2 linked regions of the Paraflavitalea devenefica genome follow. The protein of the gene in region 2 interacts with the protein of the main gene of each other region in a pairwise test. Links are inferred from orthologs where the notes say so. Each region holds a gene or a part of one and is shown on either strand. Other genes may lie near its edges.

Region 1 (11,754 bases), on a different replicon or contig from region 2:
CGGAGGAGATGAAGGAAGATGTGAAGGTGCAGATATTCCTGCGCAAGAATATCACCCCGCAGGACGTGGAGACTTTAAAGACCTATATCGCCGCGCAGCCATATACAAAATCTTACGAATATATTGATAAGGAAACCGCCAAACAGCGCTGGCTGAAGAGCGGTGAGAACGATTTTAAAGAGCTGCTGGACGAGAACCCCCTGCCGGCCTCTTTTGACCTGAACCTGAAGACTAATTACGTACATAAAGACAGTGTGACCACTATTAAGACCGACCTGGAAAAGCAGTCGATGGTCGTGGAAAGCGTACAATACCCCGCTTTTGTGATCGAAAAGATGAGCTCTTCGGTACGGGTAGGGCTGATCGTTTTCGCTATCCTGGCAGGTATTTTCTGCATCTTCTCCATTGTACTGATCGATAATACGATCCGCCTGGCCATGTATAGTAACCGGTTTATTATCAAGACCATGCAAATGGTAGGAGCCACCCGCGGCTTTATCGCCCGCCCCATGACGGTACGGGCCATTGTTAACGGCACCATTTCCGCCATTATGGCCATTGCGATCATTTACGTGGTGATGATGCTGAGCGAGTATTTCCTGCCCTACCTGCGCGACCTGCGCGATAATGGCAAGATGGCCTTGCTGTTCGCCTTCCTGGTGATCCTGGGCATCAGTATTTCCCTGTTCAGTACTTACCGGAGTGTGGTGAAGTACCTGAAAATGAAGCTGGACGACCTGTATTAATCGTGAATCGGTCCCGCAAGCTTGCGGGATCAATCGGCCATTCAGCTTACAGACAAGCAAGGGTACGAGCCTGTTTGCCAGAAACTTGTGCCTTTGAGCTTATTTACTATATTGCAGCCCTAATTGTATTGGATAATGGCTGAAAAGTTAACGACTGATAAAAAGCAAACTTCCTCTACCCTCTTTGGTAAAGAGAATTATATCTGGATTGTTGCCGGACTGGCAGTGATGTTACTGGGCCTGCTCCTGATGGCCGGCGGCAATAGCAAGGACCCCAATGTATTTACCAATGATGAGGTATATAGCGTAAGACGTATTACCGTAGCTCCCATCCTTATTCTGCTCGGACTGGGCATTGAAGTATTTGCTATTTTCCGGAAACCGAAAAGTTAATTGGGAAATAATCAAGTTCTTCCATGAGCATATTTGAGGCTATTATCATCGCTATAGTAGAAGGCATTACTGAATATCTCCCCATCTCTTCCACCGGGCATATGATCATCGCCAGCAGCCTGATGGATATTCACAAACAGGAGTTTACCAAGTTATTTGAAGTAGCGGTCCAGTTGGGCGCTATTCTCGCCGTGGTAGTCCTGTATTGGAAGAAGTTTTTCGACTTTAAACGCTGGCAGTTTTATGTGAAACTGATCATTGCGGTGATACCCGCTATTGCGTTAGGCGCCTTATTCTCTGATAAGATTGATGCTTTACTGGAAAGTCCGACCACGGTAGCCATCTCGCTGCTGGTGGGGGGCGTTTTCCTGTTGTTTGTTGATAAGATCTTTAACCAGCAGGCCGGCCAGCGGATTGAGACCGAGCCGGACATCAGCAATGGGAAAGCTTTTGCTGTTGGCCTGTGGCAGTGCGTGGCGATGATACCGGGCGTAAGCCGCAGTGCCGCTACAATTATTGGTGGCATGCAACAAAAGCTGAGCAGGAAGTTGGCGGCAGAATTCTCCTTTTTCCTGGCGGTGCCTACGATGTGTGCGGCCAGCGGCTATTCCCTGTTTGTAAAAGACTGGGATGGTTCCGGCACGGCACAAAAAGGATATGAGCTTCTCCTGAGCTCATCCGATAATTTGTATGCTTTTATTGTAGGTAATATTGTTGCTTTCGTGGTGGCCATGCTGGCCATCCGTTTTTTTATTGGCTTTTTACAGAAACGTGGTTTCCGTTTATTCGGCTGGTACCGCATTATTGCCGGTATTGTATTGCTGATCCTGATCTTTACCCAGGTGATTACAGAGTAGCAGGCCCCTGAGGTGTGGTGACAAACATGTTATAAACCCTTCTGCCATGCAAACAGCTTCCAAAAAGGTGATCAACGGATGGGCCATGTATGACTGGGCCAATTCGGTGTACAACCTGGTTATTACGACGACTTTCTTCCCTGCCTATTATGCCTTTGTTACTTCGACTAAAAACTTTCCGGATGGTGTGCCATTCCTGGGAAGGCATTTTGTCAATACAGCACTGAAAGATTATGTCCTTGCTTTCGGCTTTTTATTGATTGCATTGCTTTCTCCCATTCTTTCATCAATGGCGGATTACCGGGGCAGTAAAAAGAATTTCATGCGCTTTTTCTGTTATATGGGTGCATTGAGCTGCTCAATTATGTTCTTTTTCGATAAGGACAATGTAACGCTGGGGTTACTATGCTTTATGTTTGCCGGCATTGGTTTTTATGGCAGCCAGGTATTTTATAACTCCTATTTACCGGAAATAGCTGCCGAGCAAGACAGGGACCGGGTGAGCGCCAAGGGATATTCTTTTGGATATGTTGGCAGTGTATTGATGCAGCTTGTCGGCTTTGGGCTTGTATTGGCCATACCAGATAGTCCATTACCGCTTAAACTTACTTTCTTACTTGTAGGCGTCTGGTGGATCGCGTTTGCCCAGATCACTTTTAAAGCACTGCCGGAGAGTAATAAATCTGAGCGAAAGGCAAGAAAGAATGTATTGGCAAATGGTTTTCATGAATTGCAGATCGTCTGGAAACAGATCAAAGCAATGCCGGTACTTCGCAATTTCCTGGCTGCCTTTTTCCTGTATAGTATGGGTGTACAAACAGTGATGCTGATAGCTATAGATTTTGGCATTAAAATATTACACCTGGAAGACACAAAACTGATCATTACAGCAGTGATCATACAGTTGGTGGCAATCATAGGCGCTATAGGCATGTCGCGTCTGTCTGTCCGGTATGGTAATATAAGGGTGCTGATCGCAACAGTGGTATTATGGATAGGAGTATGCCTGACGGCTTATTTCATTACTACCGAGATTCATTTTTATATACTGGCTGCACTAGTAGGCCTGGTAATGGGTGGTATACAATCCATGAGCCGCTCTACCTACGCCAAACTGATGCCTGAAACCAAGGATACGGCATCCTTCTTTAGCTTTTATGATGTGACGGAAAAGCTGGCTATTGTGATCGGGCTGTTCAGCTTTGGTATTATTGAAGACTTTACAGAACATCATGGTGGCATGCGGAACTCCGTATTGATCCTGGTTGTATTTTTTGTGTTGGGACTGTTAATGCTTTTCTATACTGCCCACAAGCAAAGAAAGGCGCAGATCCGGTTATAATGAATACCTTGTAGTCATGAAGTTATACACGATCCATACCGGCAATTTTAAGCTGGACGGCGGCGCGATGTTTGGCGTGGTGCCCAAGAGCATCTGGAACAAACTGAACCCGGCAGATGAAAACAATCTATGCAGTTGGGCCATGCGCTGTCTGCTGATCGAGGAAGGCAACCGGCTGATACTGGTAGACAATGGCATCGGTAATAAACAGGATGCCAAATTCATGGGACATTATTACCTGCATGGCGATGATTCGCTGGATGCATCCCTCCATAAGCTGGGCATTGACCGGAACGATATAACAGATGTATTCCTTACCCACCTGCATTTTGATCATTGCGGCGGCAGTATTGTACGGGAAGGAGATCAACTGGTACCTGCTTTTAAGAATGCTGTATACTGGAGTAACCTGAAACACTGGGAATGGGCTACCCAACCCAATGAACGGGAGAAAGCTTCATTCCTGAAAGAAAATATATTACCGATAGAACAGAGCGGGCAGTTAAAGTTTGTAGAGCCTACCAACGGCATTTCTTTTACTGAGCATATTTCCATCCGTTTTGTGAACGGGCATACCGATGCGATGATGCTGCCGCAGATCCTTTATAAGGACCGTACGCTCGTTTTTATGGCCGACCTGCTGCCTTCTACCGGACATATCCCCCTGCCCTATGTAATGGCCTATGATATGTTTCCCCTGACCACGCTACTGGAAAAGAAACAATTCCTGCAGGAAGCGCTGGAGAATGATTATATCCTCTTTTTTGAACATGATCCGGTCAACGAATGCTGTACCCTTCAAGGGACAGAAAGGGGTATACGGCAGAAAGAAGTGTTCAGGCTGGCGGAGATCTGAAGTCAGAAGTCTGAAGTCTGAAAATCTTTTACCGTAACTCGATCAGTGATGTAAAGTCGTGGCGAAGATTGCGCTGGCTGATGAGGTCTACTTTCACACTACCTACAGAGATGGGGCTTTCCACCCGCAGTGGTACGTGGTTTTTGTCATCACTTACCCATACGGTCATTTTCTCACCTCCTTCAAAGATGGTGCCCTTGATGAGCAGGGGCTTGAATTTGATGGCCCTGAATTTTCCGTATTTGGTCTTGACTGTTTCCTTGCCCAGGTAACGGATGTACATTTCAAAGACTTCTTTATCGAGGAATAAAGAGAAGGTGATCTTATCGTTGGGCTTGTATTTGCTGAAGTCAATGTTGCGTGCATAATAGATGGCGCTTAATACATCCTGCACACATTCCGGCGTTTTGAACACACCATCATTGGTAATGGCCGTATTGGTGGTTTTATTGAAGGTAACGGTCTCGTATTTCTTATAGCTGCCTTCGTTTACGTTGCGTATAAAACGGTAAGGCTGGAAGGTAGCCGTATCGATATAGGTTTCATATTTATCCCGCACTTTGAAGACCCCATCATAAAAACTATAGGTTTTACCCTCTCCTGTTATGTGGTATACCGGCTTATTGTTGAGGTTTTCAATGTTAGACCTGAAGGTGGCTTCACCCGCCCCGAAATAAGCGCCTATAACGGTATAAAAGACTTTATAGGTCAATATTTCGCTGGCCTGGTAAGCAGTGTTACGGATGTCGCAAAAGCCATCGCCTGAACCGTTACCTGCCCGGAGCGGGAAACTGATCACCACGAGCAGAAAGAAAGCCAAAGGTCGGTAGAGTTTCATGTAACAATCTTATTCTTAATAATGTATCAAAATCAATACTGCCTGAATTCCTGCGCTTTTATTTGTTCCTGAAGATACGGATTCCTAAAATTAGCAAACTCCCTATCAATGCAGGTATTACCAAATTGATAATCCATACAGACAACGAAGTGGCTAATACCCCCCATGTATTGGTACTAAAAAACTGTACCACTTCAATGCTGGCCTTCCAACGTACACCCAGTTCGGTAATGACCGCGATGGTGGGTACCACGGCCAGCACCAGGAAGACCACCCCTATGGAGGCCAATACCTGTCCGGGGGTTAAGGATACATCAAAAACCGCAAAGAGCAAATAGTATTGCCCGATGAATACGAAATACCGGGCTACAGATAAAGACAAGATGCGCAGCAGGATAGTTGCGTTAAAGGAATCTAAAACACGGATATGCCGTACAAACCGCTCGATCTTTGGTATTTTTTCGATCCACCTCACCAGCCACGCTAATCGAAAATAAAATAATGTTAAAACGAGCGCACCCGCTGCGGTAATGTACAGGAGGGTATTGATCCAGAATACCAGGGACCCATCGCCCGGCTGTTTTTGGGCAATTACCCCTTTCATGTATAGCAATCCTCCCAATCCGGCAAAAAGGGTCACCAGCAACTGCGCAATACTGCACACAATGGTGAGTGAAATAGCCTGGATACGCTTATTTTCTTCGATGTACAGTATGCGGCCTACATATTCCCCGATGCGGTTGGGTGTAAAGAAAGCCATGGTAGTACCGGTAAAGATGGCTTTTAGCGACTGTACCAGGGAAATAGGCTGTATCCGCCGGATGACCACCTGCCATTTGCGGGCTTCAATGCCCCAGTTTACCAGCATTAAGATCACTGCAAGCCATAATTTCCATATTCCTGGTCCGGTAAAAGCCTGCTGAATGTGCAAAAATGATCCCTTCCAATTGGGCTGGCGTTGCAATTGATGGTAAATGGACCCCGCCAGGAGGCAGAACACCAACGGGCCGATCACATAGTTGAGGATTATTTTGATATTTTTGTTCAGTGGCTATAACTAAATGAGGTACAAAATAAACTGAATTGACCCACTCCTTGCAACACTCGCCAAAAATAATTCTTGGTATTGACCCCGGCACCCTGATGATGGGGTACAGTATTATTGCCGCCTCTACCCGCCAGATCACGGTATTAGAGATGGATGTACTGCGATTGAGCAGTAAGAAAGACCATTATGAACGGTTGCAGTTGATCCACCAGAAGATCACGGAGCTGATCGTGACCTTTAAACCGCAATATTTTGCCATTGAGGCGCCCTTTTTCGGAAAGAACGTACAAAGTATGCTGAAGCTGGGGCGGGCCCAGGGCGTGGCGATTGCTGCGGCTATGGGAGCAGGTTTAACCGTATATGAGTACTCGCCGAAGAAGGTAAAGCAATCCATTACCGGTAACGGTAATGCCGATAAGGACCAGGTATGGAAGATGCTGCAAAGGATCCTCCCCTTACAGGATACGGTGATTGCCCACCATGATATTTCCGACGCACTGGCCGTAGCCGTATGCCACCATTACCAGGAGCGGATGATAAAGACAGATGCAGGCAATAAGGTGAAGGGATGGGAGGCTTTCGTTAAGGCCAATCCGGGAAGAGTGAAGACGAAGTAGGATGTCAGAGTTTTGATACGATCTTTTGCTGTATGGCTTTTAGCTGGTCGGGGGACAGTTTTAGTTTGCCCCGGGTAAAGTTGAGGTCATCGGCGCTGTTAATGGGTATGAGGTGCAGGTGCGCATGAGGAACTTCCAGCCCTACTACAGAGATACCACAACGGTTGCAGGGGAAAACGCTTTCAATGGCATGCGCAATGGGCCGGGCAAAGGTGAGTATCTCAGCCAGGTATTGATCGGGCATGTCAAAAAACTTATCTACCTCCACTTTCGGTACTACCAGCACATGGCCTTCCACCAGCGGAAAGATGTCGAGAAAAGCAAAGAATTTATCGTTTTCTGCAATTTTATAAGAAGGTATTTCTCCGGCAATGATCTTTGAAAAAATGGTCATACCACCCCTGATTTTGGAAATGAGATTAAGCAATGTGGATTTAAGTCGTATGAAAGACAGCCCTTTCATCCCTCAAAGCTAACAAAAAACCCCGCCGGTTGGCGGGGTTGTCAATCTATACGGTGATGTTTTCTATCTTGAATTTGACCACTCCCGCGGGGACCTGCACTTCGGCTACTTCCCCCACTGTTTTACCCAGCAATCCTTTGCCAATGGGCGAGGTGATGGATATTTTACCCAGCTTAAGATCGGCTTCTTTTTCTGAAACGATCTGGTAGGTGAGCTCCTTTTTGGTAGTCAGGTTCTTGAGCGTGACCTTGGTGAGGATAGATACTTTACTGGTATCTACGTTATCAGCTTCCAGTATACGGGCGCTGGCCAGGTCACCTTCCAGCTTTTTGATCTTTGCTTCGAGAATGCCCTGTGCTTCCTTGGCAGCATCATACTCTGCATTTTCCTTTAAGTCGCCTTTTTCGCGTGCTTCAGCAATGGCCCGGGCAGCAGCGGGTCTGTCTACCGTGCGCATACGTAATAATTCTTCTCTCATTTGCTCAAGTGTTTCTTTACTTACATACAAAACACTGCTCATAAAAACCTCCTTTTTTTAACCTGGAAGCGCCTGGGGGCTTCCGTAAACAGAAAAAAAGAACAACGCCTCAGGTATCCCGCTGAAGCGTTGCATGATTGTGTACTAAAGCAAAAGTATGACTTATTTCGAAATAGTATTCAATACTGCCCGGAATATTGTTCCTAACGGCAACTGGCTTCACCTGGCAGCCCCTCCTGCATAAGGCGTTATTATTCAGCCTTATTTAGTGTAGCGTATACACATTTATCAAACCCCCAGCTTGTCCAATACCACTTTAGCCATTTTATAAAAGGCTTCATGGCTATAGCCGGCAATATGGGGAGTTATTAACACATTGGGCTGGGCCAGCAGCCAGTCGAGCTGTTGTTTTTCCTCCTCTGTATAGGCAGGTAGCTTTTCATTCTCCAGTACATCCAGGGCCGCTCCCGCGATCTTACCATTTTTCAATGCCCTGATGAGTGCAGCAGTATGGTGCACTTTACCCCGGGAGGTATTGATAAAGTAAGGAGTCCGTTCCAGGGCTTCGAAGAAATCATCATTGGCATAATGATAGGTTTCATCGGTTAAAGGCAGGTGCATACTGATCACATCAGCATACCGCGCCACCTGGCTGGCATTGGCCTCTTTGATCAACCCTTTGGCAAAGCCGAATTTGTATTTGTCATGAGCCAGGATGGTAACATCAAAGGAAGCGAGCACTTTGGCAAAAGCGCTGCCGGTATTGCCAAAGCCAATGATGCCCACTGTTTTACCGGTGAGCTCGGTGCCACGGTTAGCGTCACGGACCCATTTACCTTCCCGTATTTCCTGCATGCTGCTGTTCATTTTGTTCATGAGGCTCAGCAACATGCCCAGCGCCTGCTCGGCTACTGCATTGCGGTTACCTTCCGGGCTGCTTACGCAGGTGATGCCTTTGCTTTCGGCATAGGGCACATCAATCAGCTCCATGCCACTGCCCAACCGGCCGATCCACTGTAGCTTCTCCGCCCTGTCGAGCATAGGCTTATCTATTTTCAACCGGGTGGTAACGATGAGGCCGGCAGCTTCTCCTACCTGTTGTAATAATTCCTCATAGGTGATCTGCGGGAGGTACTCTACCGCAAATCCTTTCAACTGCAATTGTTCCACGAGGTAACTGTGCACTTTGGCCGTAACTATAACTTTCTTCATTACTGCTACACTATCTTATTTAAGGTGTTTTGGTCTCTTTTTCCAGGGCTTTCATTTTATCCTGATAGCTGGTGCCTTCTTTGATCCAGGAAGGGGCTGGTTTACCCAGCAGGAAGTGATCGAACCATTCCCGCTGGCGCTTCTGGTAATCGATCTGGTTCTCTTTTTTGGCCAGGCCATGGTTTTCATCGGCATATACCAGCATCACGTGTTCTTTTTCCATGCGGCGCATGGTGCCATACATTTCAATACCCTGGTGCCAGTCTACCGCACCATCCTTATCGCCAAAAGCCACCAGTAAGGGTGTTTTGATCTTATCGGCGTTGAACATGGGCGAGTTACGTATGTGCGCATCCATACGGTCATACCAGGGGCCATCAAAACGCCCCTGGCTGATCTCAAATATCTTCTGGTCGGGGATACCGGAGTTCCAGTAGATAGACATGGACATGCTGATGAGATCGGTCAGCGGCGCCCCGGCGCAGGCTGCTTTAAAGAGGTTGGTTTGTGTAATGATGAAAGACGTTTGGTAAGCGCCCCAGCTATGTCCCATCAAACCGATCTTGTTCTTATCGATCATACCGGTTTTCAATACCTGCTCTACTGCAGGCACCACACAATCCACGGCGCTGGTGCCGGGCTCATTGATGTCATACACGATATCGGGGCGGAACACAAAGTAGCCATTGGTGGTATAGTTGCTCGTATTGTAGGCACTGCGTACAGATGGCGAAGCGTACATGTGCACCGTATTGGATAAAATTTCATAGATGTACACGATCATGGGATATTGTTTACCCGGCTCGTAGTTGGCCGGATAGAACAGGGCTCCCTGCATTGGCTTGCCTTTCTTGTTGGTGAAGCTCACCAGCTCGCTTTTGCCCCAGTAATAGTTTTGTTGCTGCAGGTTGGTAGCCACTACCTGTTTACTATCACCGAAGTTCTCTGTCGTATACAGCTCAGGAGAAATATGGTAATCCTGTTTTGAGTAAGTGAACACGTTGGCATCTTTTGCCTTGACGAGCCTGCTCAGGTAAGCATCTTCAAACAGCAGTTTAGTGAGCTTGTTCTTTTCCAGCCTGGAGAAGCCAAACTTCTTGGTCTTATCTCCATAAGCCGACAAGTAAATGGGTTTGGTATCGTCAATAAAGGGATCTTCAAAGTCGAGCCTGTACACGCGGTACTGGATCTCTTCTTTTTCACCGTCCGTCAGTTTGCGGGCAGCTTTACCATCGGGATTCAGCGCCCATACATTGTATTCATCATATACCAGCAGTTCTTTATCGCCTTTGAGCCATCCGCCAAAACCAAAGGGTGGTTTGGTAGCCGGATGATCATCGCGGGTATTCCAGAAGGTAGCGCCTGTTTTTTCCGTCAGGTTCACGGACTGACCAGTAGCTGTGTTATAGCTCCACCAGTTTTTGTCTTTGAAGTATACCAGGTATTTCCCTTCGGGAGAAGGTTGCGGGCCTGTATAAAAGCCTGACAGCATTTTTTCAAACAAGAGCTTCTTCTCACCGGTCCTGGCATTCACGAGGTAGAAATCAGCAGAGTCCTCTTTAAAGGCCGGTCTGTATTTTGTATTGGTGTAGGTAACGGCCCATTTCCTGTTATCGCTGAAAGCGGCGTAAGGAGTTTCCTCCTGCGCCAATTGGAAGAAGGTATTGTTATCAAGGTTCCATACTGACTGATAGCTTAATTCCTTGTCCTGCATGTAAGTGATCTTCTGGCGGGGCTGTATCTCTGTATCTTTCCAATGCCAGATATCTACTGCCGCCATTTTATCCTCTTTCTTCGGCGGTGCGGCAGCTACGTTCTTTGTGGAATCGGCTTTTTTAGCGGTATCCGTTTTTGTTTTGCTGCTATCGGCTTTTTTATCTTCTTTCTTTGGCTTGGCAGTCCAGCTTTTGATACCAAAGAAAGCGGCATTCATGTCATCGCTGAGTACAAGATTGGAAGCATTGTTGATGCGCATGCTATCCGGGAAGCCTTTGTATTTTGTACCATCAAAGGTTTTCAGTGCCGGCGCTTTATAGATGTTGACATAAGCATATACCATGGCATTTTCTTCTTCATAACCTTCTTTTTTGAAGCTCTTGTAGAATGCCAGTCCCTCTCCTTCTTTCTGCCAGGTGAGCTTGGAGAATTTGCAGGTATCGCTGGCAATGACCTTGAGGGAGTAGTTATCCAGGTTGAATAGCTCTACAGAATTACCGGCAATATTTGCCGACTCCACAATGTAAGCGAGGTAGTCGCCTTTTTTATTGAAGGCATAAGTGGTTGCGTTGCCAATGATCCGGGTGCTGCTATCGGCCAGCTTTTTCAATAAGAGTACAGCACCTTTGTCTTTGTTTTCCTTGGGCGGCTCCAGGCTAACGGCGAGGAGCTTGCCATTGCGGGAAAAACGAAATGAGCTGATATCCTGTATGATCTCTTTTTTGCCGGTAGCCAGGTTGAGCAAACCCATTTTATAACGGATGGGCAGTTTCTGGTCGCGCAGTTTTTCGGCTTCTTTATAGGATACCCCGATCTGCCAGGCAATCCATTGGTTGTCTTTGGACAGCTCGAAGTTGGTAGCAAATTCCAGCTTGTATTGCTTATTGGTAAGCCGGTTTTTTACATACAGGGTGTCGTTTTCCTCCTGGGAGGCTACAATGTAAGCGATCCACTCGCCATTGGGCGATATGTCGGCATAGCTCAGGCTTTGCCATTTGCCATAATCGTCGGGGGTCAGGTACTTTTTCTGGGCTGTAAGGGTGGTGGTCAGCAGCAGGAAAAGGGTTAACAGGGAACCAACAAGTTTCATAAAAAGACTGGGTTTAATAAGGGGCTAAAGTACGGAAGAAATGTGAGTTGTGAGTGGCACAAGTACGCCAGACACAGGGCCGGGCTGCATACTTGCAC
Region 2 (12,029 bases):
GTCATAACTATGAGCTGTTGGTGACCATTAAGGGAAAGCCCAATCCCGATACTGGCTTTTTATTTGATGTGAAGCAACTGAGCAAGCTCATTGAGAAGTATATACTCGATAAACTGGACCATAAGAACCTGAACCTGGATGTGGATTTTATGCAGGGGCAAATGTGTTCTACCGAGAACCTTGCCGTGGCCATCTGGCAGCAGTTGCAACCCCACTTGCCGGCTGAGGTACAGTTGCATTGTATCAAGCTCTATGAAACGCCCAGGATCTTTGTGGAGTATTATGGAGAATAAGCGTGAACAAATCCGGGTACAGCCTGTTGTACCCCTTTTAGTAGTTACTTTAGTATTTTGAAATATGAATAAGCGAGTAGCGGTTTTCCGGAAAGAGCATTTTAATGCAGCTCATCGTCTTTTCAATCCTGCCTGGGATATGGCTAAGAATGATGAGGTGTTTGGCAAATGCAACAACCCCAACTTTCATGGGCATAACTATGACGTGGTGGTTAAACTGGTGGGTGAGCCCGATCCCATTACCGGTTATGTGATGGACCTCAAGATACTCAGCGATCTGATTAAGGAGGAAGTACTGGAAAAGCTGGACCATAAGAACCTGAACCTGGATACACCCTTCTTTAAGACCATTAATCCTACTGCCGAAAACATCTGCATCGTGATCTATGAAATATTGAGGCCTAAGATTGATGCGAAATTTGATCTGCAGGTACGCCTGTATGAAACAGAAAGGAATTTTGTGGAATACCCGGCTTAATTACGGGATTTCGAAATATAATAGCTATGGCATATAGAAAATCGGAAGAATACGATGAACAGGTAACTTCAGGCCTGATTGACAGCTATCGTAGTGCCTTATCCTTACTGGGTGAAGATCCTCAGCGCGAAGGGTTGATTAAAACACCGGAACGTATGGCCAAGGCCATGCAGTTCATGACGCAGGGGTATGGCATTGATGCGCATGCGATCCTCAACTCGGCCAAGTTCCATGAGAGTGTGAGCGAAATGATCCTTGTCAAGGACATTGAACTGTACAGTATGTGTGAGCATCACATGCTGCCCTTTTATGGTAAAGCGCATGTGGCTTATATTCCCAATGGATATATTACCGGCTTAAGTAAACTGGCCCGTGTGGTAGATGTATATGCCCGCCGCCTGCAGGTGCAGGAGCGGTTGACCACCCAGATACGGGATGCCATTAGAGAAACACTGCAGCCGCTGGGGGTGGCGGTGGTCATTGAAGCATCTCACCTCTGTATGATGATGCGTGGTGTACAAAAACAAAACTCTGTTACTACCACCTCAGCCTTCTGGGGCGAATTTGAAAAGAATGAAACCCGCAGTGAGTTTATGAAACTCATTTCTTCAGACCTGCATTAGTATAGTAGCATTGTTAAAACCTGGCTTGAATATTAACTCAAATATTCAGGATCAGGAACAATAAAGCTGGTTTTGGTTAGTTAAAGTCTTTGTGTCATTTTTGTTCGTCTAAACCTCTTTAGCTATTATGATGCATGCTTACGTATTTCCTGGCCAGGGTTCACAGTTTCCGGGAATGGGAAAAGACCTTTACCGCCTTAGTGTATTTGCAAAAAAGTTATTTGAGCAGGCCAATGAAATCTTAGGATTCCGTATCTCGGATGTCATGTTTGAGGGTACGGAAGAGCAACTCAAACAAACCAAAGTTACGCAGCCGGCCGTTTTTCTTCATTCAGTGATTGCTTTTAAAGGGATTGATGCCGGCCGTCCGGATATGATGGCAGGCCATTCATTGGGCGAGTTCTCGGCATTGGTAGCCAGTGGCGCCTTAAGCTTTGAAGATGGCTTAAAACTGGTAAGCATCCGGGCCCAGGCTATGCAAAAAGCATGCGAGCTGACGCCTTCCACCATGGCAGCCGTATTGGCGCTGGACGATGCGAAAGTAGAAGAAGTATGCGCCGCCATACAGGCAGAAACCGGCGAAGTGGTAGTACCGGCGAATTATAACTGCCCCGGGCAACTGGTGATCAGCGGATCAGTGAAAGGAATTGAGGTAGCTGTTGAACGTATGAAAGCCGCCGGCGCTAAAAGGGCGCTCGTATTACCGGTAAGCGGTGCGTTCCATTCCCCGCTGATGGAGCCTGCAAAAGAAGAACTCAGAGCAGCGATAGACAATACGACTTTTTACAGCCCCACCTGCCCTATTTACCAGAATGTAGCAGCCAAAGCGGTCATTAATAAGGAAGAGATCAAAAAGAACCTGATAGAGCAGTTGACCGGCGCTGTACGGTGGACCCAAAGCGTTCAGGCCATGATTGCCGACGGCGCTTACCGTTTTTCTGAAGTAGGGCCCGGCAAGGTGCTCCAGGGGCTTATTAATAAGATAGATAAGAAAGTGGAAACCGAAGGGGTTGATTAACAAACCTTAATCGGGGTAAAAGCGGTTTTTCGTGAAAACCCGGGTGCTTTTCCTGCAACGAAATGGGCCGATAATTGGTCAATAAGGAAAATCCCGGATCATGAAACCGCTTTTACTATTTACATTACTGGCCCTTGTTATTGCCTGTAAAAAAGACGGGAAAGAGGTGAATTATTTTGCTGATACTAACTCTTCCCGCGGGATATGGGTGGAAAAAAGCCTGCGGCTGGATACCCTCGACTTTGATTCCGGGCCTAAATTAGAGGCCAGTTATGCCAACAGCTCTTCTGTGGTGTTTAAGTCAAAAGCATACATTGATATAGCAGTAAATCCTGATTACCTCATTAACCACAGCGCTATATACAGTTATTATTTTGCGGATAACAGCATCAATGCCATTTACATGAGGTCTATGCTGAGTTCTTCTTCCGTTTATACCAAATATAGTTTCGTCGTAAATGCCGACCGCAAGAGCTTTACCATTCAGCGTTTCTACGGGCGTAATGCATTGCCCGACCTTATTGAGTTTGAGCGGATACAATAATCCCTGTTATAAATTGATGGTGCAATTCAACCATTCGTCATCAATCACCGCATTATACTTCTTATAGAAATTAATAGCCGGTTCATTCCAGTCGAGCACCTGCCATACCATGCCACTGTAATTATTGTCTTTTGCTTCCTGCAGCACCCGCTCAAATAATAGCTTACCCATGCCTTTTCCGCGCATAGCCTCGCTCACCAGCAGGTCTTCCAGGTAAATACGCTGTCCTTTCCAGGTGGAATAACGGATATAGTATAAAGCAAAGCCCTGGACCTGGCCGTCTTCTTCTGCCACAAAGGCCCACCATACCGGGTTGGGGCCAAAACCGCTTTCTACGAAATGCTCCATCGTCACGGTTACCTGGTCCGGCGCTTTTTCAAACACGGCCAGTTCCTCTACCAGTTCCATCAAACGTGGGCAATCTTCTTTGACTGCTTTCCTTATACTGATGCTCATACAATAATAAATAATTAACTGAAGGTCGTTTCTGGCTAGTAGTAAGTGGCTAGTGGCAAGTGTTCGCTGCCAGTGTTTTCCCACTAGCCACTCGCTACTTCCCACTTGCTTTTCACTTCAATGCCTGATCCATATCCGCAATAATATCCTGGATATTTTCCATGCCAACACTAATCCGTATCAGCCCGTCAGTAATGCCATATTGTTCCCGTTGCGCTTTGGGTACACTGTAATGTGTCATCGAAGCAGGATGGCACATCAGCGTATCGCAGGTGCCCAATGATACCGTGCGGGTACACATTTTCAGGCTGTTCATCATATCAATGCCTGCCTGGATACCTCCCTTCAGCTCAATGCTCAGCATAGCGCCGGGATGACGCATCTGTTTGGAAGAAATATAATAATCAGGATGGCTGGGCAGGCCGGTATAATTTACTTTGGCTACAGCCGCATGACCTTCGAGGAAGCCGGCTACTTCCATAGCATTGTGGCAATGGCGCTCCATACGTACTTCCAGTGTTTTCATGCCATTGATAAGCAGGAAGGCATCGAAAGGATTGCTGTTGCCGCCCAGCAGCTTGTGTACTTTATAGGCCCAGGCATTCATAAACTCCACATCACGTCCCAGTACGATGCCACCAATGGAAGTGCCATGGCCATTCAGGAACTTGGTGGTAGAATGGATCACAAAGTCAACGCCAAACCGGAAAGGTTGCTGCAGGTAAGGCGTGGCAAACGTATTATCGCAGGCAACGATCTTACCATATTGTTTGCCCAGCTTTGTCAGCGCTTCAATATCCACGCATTGCAGGGTAGGATTGGCCGGCGTTTCCAGGTACACCATCTTAATGGCAGGGTCTGCTTTCAGGGCTGCTGCTGCTTTATCCAGATCGCGCAGGTCGGCAATCACCACGCTGATGCCAAATTCAGGCAACAGCTTATCCATAAACTCCTGCGATCCTCCATACAGGGAATAGTGGGAAAGGATCTTATCACCTGTCTTCAGGGTGCTCATGAACAGGGTATTGACAGCAGCCATGCCGGATGCCTGCAGATAACCCTTTACAGTGATGGGACGGCCGCCGGCATCTGTAATGCCAAAGCTTTCCATGGCAGCGATCTTATCGGCTGCTTCTTCCATCGTAGGATTGCCCCAGCGGGAATAAATATATCCGTCTTCCTTTCCGCTGAAGCGACGCATGCCTTGTTCTGCAGAATCGTATACAAAAGTAGAAGTAGCGTAAATGGGGGTAAGGTGCGCATATCGCGGGTCCTGCTCATGACCACCATGAATGGCCAGCGAGCTGAAACCGGTCAGCGGAAAGTTTTGATCTGCCATAATAAAATAATGTAAAGAAAATTAATAAGCCCATTTTACGAGCGTAGCGCCCCAGGTGAAGCCGCCTCCGAAAGCTGCCAATACCAGGTTATCGCCTTTCTTCAATTGCTTTTCCCAATCCCATAAACAGAGGGGGATGGTAGCAGCGGTCGTATTGCCATAACGTTGTATGTTCAGCATTACCTTATCATGGGAAAGGCCCATACGGTCGGCTGTAGCATCAATAATACGTTTATTGGCCTGGTGCGGCACCAGCCAGGCAATATCATTACCGGTAAGTTGATTACGCTCCAGCAGCTCAGCGCTTACGTCGGCCATGCCCTTTACGGCAAACTTGAATACCGCCTGACCTTCCTGGTAAGCATAGTGCTCATTATTGGCTACTGTTTCCTGGGAGGCCGGGCGTAAGGAGCCGCCGCCTTTCATGTGCAGGTAATTACCGCCCGAGCCATCACTCCGCAGGATGCTATCCTGCACGCCATAGCCGTCTGTGCCGGGTTCCAGTAATACGGCGCCTGCGCCATCACCAAAAATGATACAGGTAGCGCGGTCATTATAATTAATAATAGCGCTCATCTTATCGGCGCCTACTACCACTACCTTCTTATAGCGTCCGCTTTCCACCAGGGAGGCCCCGGTAGTGAGGGAATAGAGGAAGCCGGAGCAGGCAGCTAGCAAGTCAAATCCCCAGGCGTTTTTAGCGCCTAGTTTATGGCAGGCCAGGTTGGCGGTGGAGGGAAACATCATATCGGGCGTTACTGTGCCTACGATCAGCGCATCAATCTCGGAAGGGTCAATGCCTCTCTTTTCACATAATTGCCTAACCGCCGGTACTACCATATCGGAAGTGGCCAGGCCTTCTCCTTTCAGTATCCTTCTTTCGCTAATGCCGGTACGTGTACGGATCCATTCATCATTGGTATCTACCATCTTTTCCAGGTCGAAATTCGTCAGCCTGTCTTCGGGAACATAGCCACCCACTGCGGTGATGGCAGCCGTTATTTTTTGACTCATGCTACTATAAATCGCTTTAGATATTGAAAAAGAACATTAAAGAGTGGGCAAAATTAGGGAAAAGTCGGAAGTCCGGGGCAGAACTCTGACTACCTGTACCCAACGTTAAGTCAAATAAACGATTGTGTTATGTAAAAATTACTTTTAACAAGCGCGTAACTAAAAACAGTAAACCAAGGGCGGGAAACTATAATTTCCCTTATTTTCGCAACCATGATCGCGTTTATACGGGGCAATTTCGTGTATAAAACACCGGCTGTAGTACATGTGGAAGCCAATGGCGTAGGATATGAGTTACACATTAGTTTGAACACCTATTCCGCCATACAGGAACTCGAAAAGGGTTTATTATACACTTTCCTCCATATCCGCGAAGATGCGCACATATTATATGGCTTTTCGGAGGTAGCAGAAAAAGAGCTGTTCCTCATGCTCATCAGCGTATCCGGTGTGGGTGCAGCAACCGCCCGTATGATGTTGTCTTCGTTGAAGCCCGATGAAATTGTGCGTGCCATTGCCAATGGTAATACCAGGCAACTGGAAAGTATCAAAGGCATTGGAAAAAAATCTGCCGAACGTATTGTGCTGGAATTGAGGGATAAAATAAGCAAAACCACCCTGGATGCAAATATTTCCCCCTTGAAAAACAATACGTTGGAACAAGATGCGTTAAATGCTCTGATGGCGCTGGGGATACCCCGGGCCGCTGGTGAACAAGCTGTTCAAAAAGTACTAAAAGCTCAGCCGGACCTCGCCGTAGTAGAAGATATTATCAAGAAAGCTTTAAAAACACTCTAAGCCTATCGCAAACGGAATTCTACCTTACTAATTCTTGGAGAAAAAAGATTGGTCCGCACATTCAACCACATTACACTTACAGCCTTTCTTAGCGCTGCAATGATGATTGTATGCTGTTTAACAGCTACAGCGCAGCAAGCGCCTGCTCAGGCACCTGCACCACGTATCGGTATCGATACGCTCAAATTTCCTATTCATGACCGTCGTGGCGACCGTTACTCAAGTCCCCGGAGGTCTTCCCTTGACCTGAGAGATCCTGTAAACATAACAGACTCAGTTGTATACGATCCTAAAACAAAGCAATACTACATCATAGAGAAAGTAGGCGGTTTCTATTACCGTAAGCCTACCTACCTCACCTTCGATGAATTCATGGCACTGCAGGCCCGCAAAATGGAGGTGGACTACTTTAAACAACGGTCCAATATCCTCAGCAGCCTGAACAAAAAACTGTTACAGCCTAAAATGTCCGTTACGGACAACCTGTTCAACCGCATCTTCGGCAACGGCAAAGTAGAGATCAGACCACAGGGTGAAGTGAACATCATTGCCGGCTATCAGGGGCAGAACATCAAGAACCCCGCATTGCCGGAAAGAGCGCGTCGTAACGGGGGCCTTGACTTTGACATGAATGCCAACCTGAGCGTTATCGGTAACATTGGCGATAAGCTGAAATTACCGATCAACTATAATACCCTCGCCAATTTTGACTTTGATAATCAACTCAAACTGGACTATACCGGTACAGATGATGAGATCATTAAACGCATTGAAGCAGGTAACATCGCTTTCTCTTCAAAAGGCTCCCTCATACCCGGCGCCCAGCAGTTATTTGGTATCAAAACCCAGTTACAGTTCGGGAAACTCTTTGTAACAGGGGTATTGGCCAACCAGCGCTCCCAAAGGCAGTCCATGGGATTGAAGGGTGGGTCCTCCAGTATGTCTTTTGAATTCAAAGCCAATGATTATGAAGAGAACCGGCACTTCCTCATGGCCCACTACTTCAAGGACAACTTTAACAAGGCCATGTCCAACCTGCCGGTGGTGAATTCTCAGGTACAGATCCTGCGGGTCGAAGTATGGGTTACCAACCGCAACGGTTCTACCACTGAAACAAGGGATATTGTGGGGCTAATGGACCTGGGCGAGCCCAATCCTTTTAACCAGACATTGGGCCCGGGTACCGTTTTCCCGCCCAATGGTATGCCGGACAATAGAGTGAATGGACTGTACAGCCGGCTGGCCAATGATCCCGTTAGCCGGGGCCCTTCTGCAGTAACCGGTAAACTGACCTCTATGGGTTTGCGGGCGGTGCAGGATTTTGAGAAAACATTTGCCCGGAAACTCAGTCCTGCTGATTTCTATTTCAACCCGCAGGTAGGGTTTTTGTCGTTAAGCCAGCCCCTGCAGCCCGATGAAGTGTTGGGTGTTGCCTTTCAATACAGCTACAATGGAAAGATCTACCAGGTGGGTGAATTCTCCCAGGATGTGCCGCCCGATACTACGGCCGCTGTATCCGGTACCCAGAAAGTGCTCTTCCTTAAATTGCTGAAAGCTACTTCCCAGCGTACCAACCTGCCTTTGTGGGAACTGATGATGAAAAACGTCTATTCTCTGAAAGCGCCCGATGGCAGCTACCTGTCCAGCATCCAGCCCGGCGATTTCAAACTCAACGTACTATATGAAGAGCCCAGCCTCGGTAAAAAACGTTTCCTGCCCGAAGGCGATAAACCCGGTGTACCACTGATCACTGTCCTGAACCTTGACCGGCTCAATGCCCGGAATGACCCATTACCCGACGGGGTGTTTGACTATATTGAAGGATTTACTGTGATCTCCCAGCAGGCCAGGATCATCTTCCCCTTCCTGGAGCCTTTTGGCCGAGACCTGGCCGACCAGGCTTTTGCTTCCAGTCCGCAGAACTTACGGGACAAATATGTGTACTACCCGCTATACGATACCATCAAGGAAATTGCCAAAACCTACGCCAACCTCGACCGGTACATCATCAGTGGTTCGGCCAAAGGCAATTCCAGTTCGGAGATCGAGTTGGGCGCCTTCAATGTGCCGCAGGGCTCGGTCAGCGTAACAGCAGGCGGACAGGTATTGCGGGAGAATATAGATTATGAAGTGGATTATAACCTGGGCAGGGTGAAGATCATTAACCAGGCCATCCTCAACTCGGGCCTGCCGGTAAATGTACAGTTTGAGAACAATGCCGGGTTTGGTATACAGCAGCGAAGTTTCATGGGGCTACGGCTCGACTATATGGCCAAAAATACCGCCCGGGAATCTCTGCAGATCGGGGCCACCATGGTGCGGCTGGCAGAGCGGCCTTTCTATACAAAAACAGGCTATAGCGAAGACCCAATCAAGAATACGATGTACGGAGTAGATTTCAATTACCGTACTGAAGCGCCACGCCTCACCCGCTGGCTGGATAAACTGCCTTTCTATAATACCACGGAGATGAGTACCATCACCGCCTATGGCGAGGCCGCTTACCTGAAACCCGGTCACCCCAAACAGATCGGTAAAGGAAGCAGCGGGCTTATCTTTATAGACGACTTTGAAGGCGCCCGCAATGCTATTGACCTCCGTTTCCCGTTGACCAACTGGGGTATCTCTTCCACGCCATCCAGCGATGGTACCGGCCTGTTTCCGGAAGCCGAGTACCGCGACTCATTACCTTATGGGTATAACCGTGCTAAAATTGCCTGGTACAATATAGAACCGGTATTGCAGGACAGAAGAGCGGCCAACAATCCTGTTAAGTCGTATGAAGACTTCACTGATCCGCGTATCCGTTCGGTGAACGTAACGCAGATCTTTCGCAACCGTACACCCGAATTTGGCCAGGCGCAATTGATTACTTTCGATATGGCCTATTATCCACAGGACAGAGGTCCTTATAACTTTGACGCTGTGAATGTGGATGCAGACGGTAAGCTGCTCAACCCCGAAAAGAGGTGGGGTGGTATTATGCGGGGTATTGACCAGGTGGATTTTGAAACCGGCAACGTAGAATTTATTGAGTTCTGGTTGCAGGACCCCTACCTGAAAAACCCTTCCAGCAGTGGTGGTCAATTGTATTTTAACCTGGGTAATATATCTGAAGATGTACTGAAAGATGGCAAGCGCTTCTTTGAAAACGGTATCAGCGGTGCAGTGACCAAAGCATTGGAAGACTCCGCCACCAGGTGGGGTAAAGTGCCCGCCAATCCCATCCAGGTAACACAGGCGTTCAGTAATGATCCTGCAGACAGGCCTTTGCAGGATGCCGGTTTTGATGGGCTGGATGATATAGCAGAGCGCAGAAAATTCCAGGCTTACCTTAACCAGCTCGCAGCTAACTTTGGCAGTACCTCTCCCATTTACACCCAGGCTTTTCAGGACCCGGCCAGTGATAATTTCACCAACTACCGCGATGGCGTTTATGATGCTTCCAGGGCAGGTATCCTGGGTCGTTATAAACAGATCAACAGCCCGCAGGGCAACTCTCCGGTGGCCAGCTCGGGCTCAGAATTTGTGAGCGCCTTTACCTTATATCCCGACCAGGAAGAATTCAACCGGGATAATACCCTCAATGAACTCGAAGAATATTTTGAGTATAAAGTAGAATTGAAAAAAAGCGAATTCCAGGTGGGCCGTAATTTCATTACTGATAGTGTTGGTGTTCCTGCTTCCGGTGGTAACATGCCCGAAACCTGGTACCTCTTCCGCATTCCTATTGCAGAGTACCAGGCCAAGATTGGTAATATCCCCGACTTCAAATCGGTCCGTTTTATCCGGATGTACCTGACCGGCTTTACTGATTCAGTGGTATTGCGTTTTGCCAAACTGGAACTGGTGCGCAACCAATGGAGGCGTTTCAATTATGAATTGGATACCACCGGTCAGTATGTTACCATCCCTGCCAATTCACCCACTTCTTTCAATCAACTGGCTGTTAATATTGAGGAGAACTACTCACGCGAACCTGTACCGTACAGAACACCGCCCGGGGTAGTTCGTCAGCAACAGCTCAGCAACAACAACGTAAACCTCCTGCTGAATGAACAATCATTGAGCCTGCAGGTATGCGGACTGCCCATCAAGGAAACCCGTGGTGTGTTCAAAACCATGAACCTCGACCTGCGTCAATATGGCCGCTTACAAATGTATATGCATGCGGAGTCGGTCAACTTCAGCAATGATATCAAGGATAATGAACTATATGGTGTGATCAGGCTGGGTAATGATCTTATCAACAACTTTTATGAGATCCGTATACCCTTAAAGATCACGCCATGGAATACCAGTTCGGAAGACCTGATATGGCCGGCGCAGAATGAACTGAACCTGGCATTGGACAGGCTTACTAAACTAAAGGTCACCCGCAACAACAGCGGTAACAATGCCACCTATTTCAGAGAAACGGATGCCGATGGTAAAGAATATGCCATCCTTGGTAATCCCAACCTGGGCGAAGTGCGTGTATTCTTTACAGGTGTGGAGAATCGCCACCGTGAGCAGGCCTGTACCGAAGTGTGGATCAATGAGCTTCGCCTCAGTGAGCTGAATGAAAAAGGCGCCTGGGCTGCATTGGGCCGTATTGACTTTAAACTGGCCGACCTGGGTACCCTGTACATTTCAGGCAACTACCACAGTACCGGCTTTGGCACCATAGAACAACGGGTGAATGAACGCTCCCGGGAAGATTTTACACAGTTTGATGTAGCTACCCAACTGGAGCTGGGCAAACTGTTGCCCCAGAAAGCCGGCATCTCCATTCCTTTCTATGCCAGCTATTCCAAAAGCGTGAGCACGCCGGAATATGATCCTTATGACCTCGATATTAAATTAAAGGATAAAATAAAAGCCGCTCCCGGCAACCAGAAAGACTCTATCCGTGAGGATGCAGTAGATGTGAAGACCATCAAGTCGGTCAACTTCACCAATGTGAAGAAGAACAACATCAGTGGTAAAAAGCAGCATATCTGGAGTATTGAGAACATTGATGTCAGTTACTCTTACTATAAGGAAGAACAACACAATCCCCTGATAGAAAAAAATGAGCTTACCCGTCACCGGGCCGGCCTGGGGTATAACTATTCCTCTTCTCCCAAATACTGGGAGCCAGCTAAAAGGCTTATCAAGTCAAAGTCTCCCTGGCTCGCATTTATCAAGGATTTTAACCTTAACCCGTTGCCGTCATTGCTGGGCTTCAGGGCCGATGTCAACCGCCAGTTCGGCGCTTACCGTCCGCGCAATGTGGGTGAGCCAAAGGGTTCCCTGCCCGAGACCTATGATAAGTATTTCACCTTCGACCGTATTTATAATCTTCGTTGGGACCTTACCAGGTCATTCAACGTGGATTTCCAGGCTACCAATAAGGCATGGATTGATGAAGACAGTGGCCGCCTGGACAAGGCGGAACGCAAGCGTATGTGGGATAACCTGTGGAAGGGTGGCCGTACCATTTCT

The links.
Region 1: the proteins of ruvA (region 2) and ruvC interact in binary tests that used the Escherichia coli proteins (3 or more experiments, as listed by UniProt). The link is inferred for Paraflavitalea devenefica from one-to-one orthologs.

Annotation. Positions count from the first base shown.
Region 1 is NZ_JAARML010000001.1:449,192-460,945, forward strand. What follows is about bases 5,211-7,912. They hold ruvC (crossover junction endodeoxyribonuclease RuvC), read left to right. Parts: upstream 5,211-6,127; coding sequence 6,128-6,697; downstream 6,698-7,912. Other genes in these bases: HB364_RS01740 (lysylphosphatidylglycerol synthase domain-containing protein), read right to left, coding at 5,211-6,047; HB364_RS01750 (HIT family protein), read right to left, coding at 6,702-7,091; greA (transcription elongation factor GreA), read right to left, coding at 7,207-7,680. In the rest of the region: HB364_RS01710 (cell division protein FtsX), read left to right, coding at 1-746; HB364_RS01715 (DUF3098 domain-containing protein), read left to right, coding at 882-1,139; HB364_RS01720 (undecaprenyl-diphosphate phosphatase), read left to right, coding at 1,163-1,996; HB364_RS01725 (MFS transporter), read left to right, coding at 2,043-3,338; HB364_RS01730 (MBL fold metallo-hydrolase), read left to right, coding at 3,355-4,194; HB364_RS01735 (DUF3108 domain-containing protein), read right to left, coding at 4,223-5,032; more of HB364_RS01740, read right to left, coding at 5,091-5,210; HB364_RS01760 (NAD(P)-dependent oxidoreductase), read right to left, coding at 7,927-8,850; HB364_RS01765 (S9 family peptidase), read right to left, coding at 8,870-11,656.
Region 2 is NZ_JAARML010000009.1:28,761-40,789, reverse strand. Bases 4,794-7,770 are described here. They hold ruvA (Holliday junction branch migration protein RuvA), read left to right. Parts: upstream 4,794-5,978; coding sequence 5,979-6,563; downstream 6,564-7,770. Other genes in these bases: sov (T9SS outer membrane translocon Sov/SprA), read left to right, coding at 6,666-7,770; HB364_RS31250 (beta-ketoacyl-ACP synthase III), read right to left, coding at 4,794-5,765. Also shown: HB364_RS31285 (6-pyruvoyl trahydropterin synthase family protein), read left to right, coding at 1-293; HB364_RS31280 (6-pyruvoyl trahydropterin synthase family protein), read left to right, coding at 358-771; GTP cyclohydrolase I FolE, read left to right, coding at 798-1,394; fabD (ACP S-malonyltransferase), read left to right, coding at 1,522-2,412; HB364_RS31265 (hypothetical protein), read left to right, coding at 2,513-2,956; HB364_RS31260 (GNAT family N-acetyltransferase), read right to left, coding at 2,963-3,412; HB364_RS31255 (trans-sulfuration enzyme family protein), read right to left, coding at 3,525-4,751; more of HB364_RS31250, read right to left, coding at 4,773-4,793; more of sov, read left to right, coding at 7,771-12,029. UniProt on the Escherichia coli protein: The RuvA-RuvB-RuvC complex processes Holliday junction (HJ) DNA during genetic recombination and DNA repair.